DNA from 2 places in the Cellvibrio sp. ATLC23 genome. Region 2 is predicted to be linked to the other one. Evidence: predicted binding sites of a transcription regulator. Region 2 holds the regulator's gene; the other holds the start of a gene.
The links. The regulator PhoB, encoded in region 2, activates phosphate uptake and scavenging genes when phosphate is short. The targets are predictions, from matches to a motif close to TGTCATAAANNTGTAACA.
Positions count from the first base shown of each region.

Region 1: the regulator PhoB is predicted to act here: its motif matches at 1,444-1,461, upstream of AC2CG4_RS11760 (PstS family phosphate ABC transporter substrate-binding protein).

Region 1 is NZ_JBXUOS010000006.1:187,867-190,269, forward strand. It holds gene AC2CG4_RS11755 (ABC transporter permease subunit) at 1-192, opposite strand, end outside; gene AC2CG4_RS11760 (PstS family phosphate ABC transporter substrate-binding protein) at 353-1,321, opposite strand; gene AC2CG4_RS11765 (ClpXP protease specificity-enhancing factor) at 1,527-1,952, opposite strand; gene AC2CG4_RS11770 (ubiquinol-cytochrome c reductase) at 2,068-2,403, opposite strand, start outside.
Region 2 is NZ_JBXUOS010000008.1:190,954-193,356, reverse strand. It holds gene phoR (phosphate regulon sensor histidine kinase PhoR) at 1-846, opposite strand, end outside; gene phoB (phosphate regulon transcriptional regulator PhoB) at 994-1,692, opposite strand; gene ubiA (4-hydroxybenzoate octaprenyltransferase) at 1,806-2,403, opposite strand, start outside.

The DNA.
Region 1 (2,403 bases), on a different contig from region 2:
TAAGGGCGCGATTTCAGAAAAAAGATAGAAGAAAATTAAACCCAAGGAAAAGACTACCGCCAGACCAGCTGACATTACGCCATAGCGCGATAGCTTGTCTTTAAATTGGCGGATACGACGCAGGCGGCTGCGCTGCTCGGTTGTTGGCATCAGGCTTTGCATTGGCTTAGCCACTAGGACTGGTTCGGACATGGTCTACTCACCTGAAATTGTCTGGCGTGTAAATGATGCTAACAGGCAAAAATGACAGTTTTGTTACAAAGCAAAGACACTGTCACATTAGTGTCATATTTTTAGTTGCAACCATAAAAAACGCCGAACAAGTCGGCGTTTTTTCAAGCAACCTTGCAGATTACTTCAGCTCGGCAAGAGCCTTAGTCACCATAGTTGCGGGCAGCGGGATGTAACCATCACGCACTACGGTTTCTTGACCTTGTTTGGAGAGAATCAATTTGATGAACTCCAATTGGATCGAATCCAATGGACGATTAGGGTGCTTATTGATGTACATATAAAGCACGCGTGACAGCGGATAAGAGCCATCCAGCGCATGTGAAGCTTCAGCGGTCACAAACGGCTGACCATCTTTCTTAGACAAAGGAACCGCTTTAACACCAGAGGTGATGTAACCAATACCCGAGTAGCCAATACCGTTAATAGACTCAGAAACACCCTGAACTACCGAAGCAGAACCTGGCTGTTCAAGAATGCTAGCTTTGAAATCGCCCTTACACAGCGCTTCATCTTTAAAGTAACCATAAGTACCAGACACTGCGTTGCGGCTATACACAGTGAAATCACGGTTTTCCCAAGCACCGGTCAAACCTACTTCACCCCAACGGGTTATATCCTTAGCACCACCACACTTGCGGGTTGCAGAGAAAATGGCATCAACTTGAGGAATACTCAAACCCTTGATCGGGTTATCTTTGTTGACATAAACAGCCAATACATCAATCGCCACAGGTACAGCTGTAGGCTTATAGCCATGTTTAGCTTCAAATGCCTGAATCTCTTCTGTTTTCATCATCCGGCTCATAGGGCCGAAATTAGCAGTGCCTTCGGTCAAGGCTGGTGGCGCAGTTGAAGATCCGGCACCTTGGATTTGAATATTGACATTGGGGTAAGACTTTTTGAAGTCTTCAGCCCAAAGAGTCATCAGGTTGTTGAGTGTATCTGAACCAATTGAGTTCACATTCCCTGATACACCGGTGACCACCTTGTACTCGGGTAACTTAGGATCAACTGCCGCTTGCAGTGCAGCTGCACACACCATAGAGCCGGCCAATGCCAACCCTTTAATAATTTTCATAGCGTTCATAGAGCGCTCCGTTTAGTCATTCGTGAATAATGAATTCATGCTTGTTGATGGAAAGACTTGCCTCTCCATTGGTGATTACTTTATCCAGCAAATATGACAGTAATATGACTGAGAGAAACTTTTGTCACAAATTTGTCGCAGAATCGTCATATCTTTTTTGATTCCATCCAAATAAAAACACCCGCCGAAGCGGGTGTTGATGAGGCTATTTTACAACTCGTAAACCGGGGCGTTTAGGCGCAGCGCCAGAAGGCGATACGGGCTCTGGCGCGGGAGCGTTTGGCGGGGATGTCGGCGCAGGCGGCTCTGGGTTTTGCTCAGGCTCAAACATCATGCCCTGACCATTTTCACGGGCGTAAATACCCAGAATCGCCCCGCAGGGAACATAGAGATTATTCACAACACCACTAAAACGCGCATTGAACGAGACGGCAGTATTATCCATAAAAAAATCTTTAATCGCCGAGGGAGATATATTCAAGATGATCTGCCCATCTTTATTAACGTGCTGTTGCGGCACTTGCGTACCCTGCACATGCGCATCAACCAAAATGTGTGGGGTGCAATCATTGTCCAATATCCATTCGTAGATGGCACGCAGAAAATACGGTCGACTGGATGTCATGGACATAAAAGTTTCCTTTACAGATCAAATGAAAAGCGGCGACAAATTACAGGTTTTTTCTTCGAGGCTCAATTAATTGGGTCTCAAACAAAACGGGCGACCTAAGCCGCCCGTTTTGTTATCAGTGAATATCTCTCCAGAATTCGCGATTCAGGAAGTACACAAAGACAAACAAGATCAACAGGAAACCCAACACGTAATAACCCAGTGTTTGCCGCTTCACTGCCATAGGCTCTGCCACATATTCAAGGAAGTTAACCAAATCGTAAACGGCTTGATCAAATTCAGCAGTAGACATACTGCCTTTGATTTTGCCTTCTTTAAGTGCGCCGCAATGCTCGTCCACTACCACTTCACCCACATCGTTACGTAATGCGCCGCCGTGATGGTTGAGCTTAGGACCCGCACCGCATTCGAGCAGCCCTTGTGGGCCAATCAATACATGGGGCATACCTAC
Region 2 (2,403 bases):
GAGCAGCTGTTCAATATTGATCGGCTTTTGGTTGTGCCCTGCCTCCGTGGTTTCCAGTTTGGAGAGCACCAGCAGATCGTTAATCAACAGCGACATGCGTTTTGCCTGCTGCAGCATTTGCTGTAAGGGCTTATCCCAGCTGGGTGTGCTGTTGTTATCCGCCAGTGTTTCTACATAACCGTTGATAACTGTCAGCGGGGTGCGCAATTCATGGGAGACGTTGGCGACAAAGTCCTGCCGCATTTTTTCCAAATTGTGTAGCTGGGTGACGTCGCGCACCACGATCAAGCGCTCGCTTTTGCCAAACGGGGTGATTTGGAATTGCAGGTGTTTGGATTGAAAGCGTGGTGAGGGTAGCTCCAGCGGCTCCTCGTATTTGCCCTCTTCGAAATAGCTGACAAATTTGGGGTGACGAATAAAGTTAATGACCGATTGGCCTTGGTCTTTGGTGTTAAGCGCCAGCATCCGGTGGGCGGCGGGATTCCAAAAATCCAAGTGTCCGCGGGCATCCAGAATGATCAAACCGTCTTTCAGTGCCGAGCTGATTTCCTGAATACGCTTAATTACTGCCTGCAGATTTTCTTTTTCAACTCGTTGGCTGCGCTGTAACTGGTAGATGTTGTCAAACACCTGACCCCAGATGCCAGTGGCTTCGGGTGCTTCTTCCGCTTCCTGACACAGCAGCCACTGATTGAGGCGGCGCATTTGCCAGAGCATCCAGATAATGTAAGCGGCGCAGCCAATCAGCATCCAAACGGCGTACAGGCCGCTGAAAAAACCAATCAGGCTGCACAGGGCGAGAATAATGAGAATGCGCTGGAGCTCAGCGCTAAAACCTTTTAACAAGACCTAAACCTCGTGGTGTATAGCAGTCACAAGGTCGGGACTCCGCCGCAAGACCGTCTGAGACATGGATGTCGAAGATGAGCCTACATGGATGTATTCACGGCGTGTCTTGCGGTGGAGTCCCGACCTTGCGACGAAAATCAGGGATCAGGCTTCAATACGAGTAGAAAACCTATAGCCCGTACCGCGTACCGTCTGGATCAAATCTTCGTGGCCATCAACGGTGAGGGCTTTGCGCAGGCGGCGGATATGAACATCCACTGTGCGCTCTTCCACATACACATTGCCGCCCCAAACGTGATCCAGCAATTGGCTGCGAGTATAAGCTCTTTCCTGATGGGTGAGGAAAAACTCCAGCAGGCGATATTCAGTCGGGCCCATATCAACCGATTGATCGTGAATGGTAACGCGGTGGCTGGCGGGATCAAGGCACAAGCCTTGTACAGTAATCGGCGCGGAATTGATTTGTGGATCGGCGCGGCGCAATACTGCTTTCAAGCGTGCGACTAATTCGCGCGGTGAAAAAGGTTTGGTGATGTAATCATCGGCGCCCACTTCCAGCCCCTGAATCTTATTATCTTCTTCGCCTTTGGCGGTCAGCATGATGATGGGGGTGTTGGCGGTCACTTCATCGCGCTTCAAACGGCGCGCTAATTCGATGCCGCTGGTGCCGGGCATCATCCAATCGAGCAGGATCAGGTCGGGCTTTTCATCGATAATAATGCCGTGCGCGTCCTGTGCATTGCTCGCTTCCAACACGTTGTATTCAGCCATTTCCAGCGCTACCCGCAGCATATCGCGGATTGCGGATTCATCGTCAACGATTAGAATTTTGCGACCAGTCATAAATGTTCTGCCTGAAAAAACCACGGTTTGCCTCACAGGTTTGTGAAGCTATTGTTGCAGTGTATTAAATAAGCTCAGTGTTACACATTTATGACAGGGTGAAAAATTAGCCGCTAGTGAAATTGATAATCCATAACGATCCCGACAAATACCGCGACACCGACCCAGTTGTTATTGAGGAATGCCTTAAAACAGGCGGCGCGGGCGCGAAAGCGAATCAGCCATTGTTGATAGACAAATAAGCCGGCCGCAACTGCCAGCCCTACATAGTAAAAACTGCCCAACTCAAAGCGATTGCCGACCAGTATCAAAGCGTAAATTGTCATGACTTGGAGTGCGCCAGTGATAATGCGATCCTGCTCGCCAAACAATATCGCGGTGGATTTGACGCCGATTTTCAGATCGTCATCCCTATCCACCATCGCATAAAACGTATCGTAGACCACTGTCCAGAGCACCACTGCCAGATATATCAGCCAAATACCTTGCGTGAGTTCTCCCGCTTCGGCGGCGTAAGCCATAGGTATGCCCCAGGCGAATGCCGCGCCCAGTACCACTTGCGGCAAATGGGTGTGGCGTTTCATAAAGGGATAGCAAAACGCGAGAATCAGGCCGCCAACCGACAGTTTGATGGTGAGAGGGTCGGTAAATAGCACCAGCCCAAAGGCGATCAAACATAGAGTGATAAACAGGCCGATGGCCTCGCGGCTG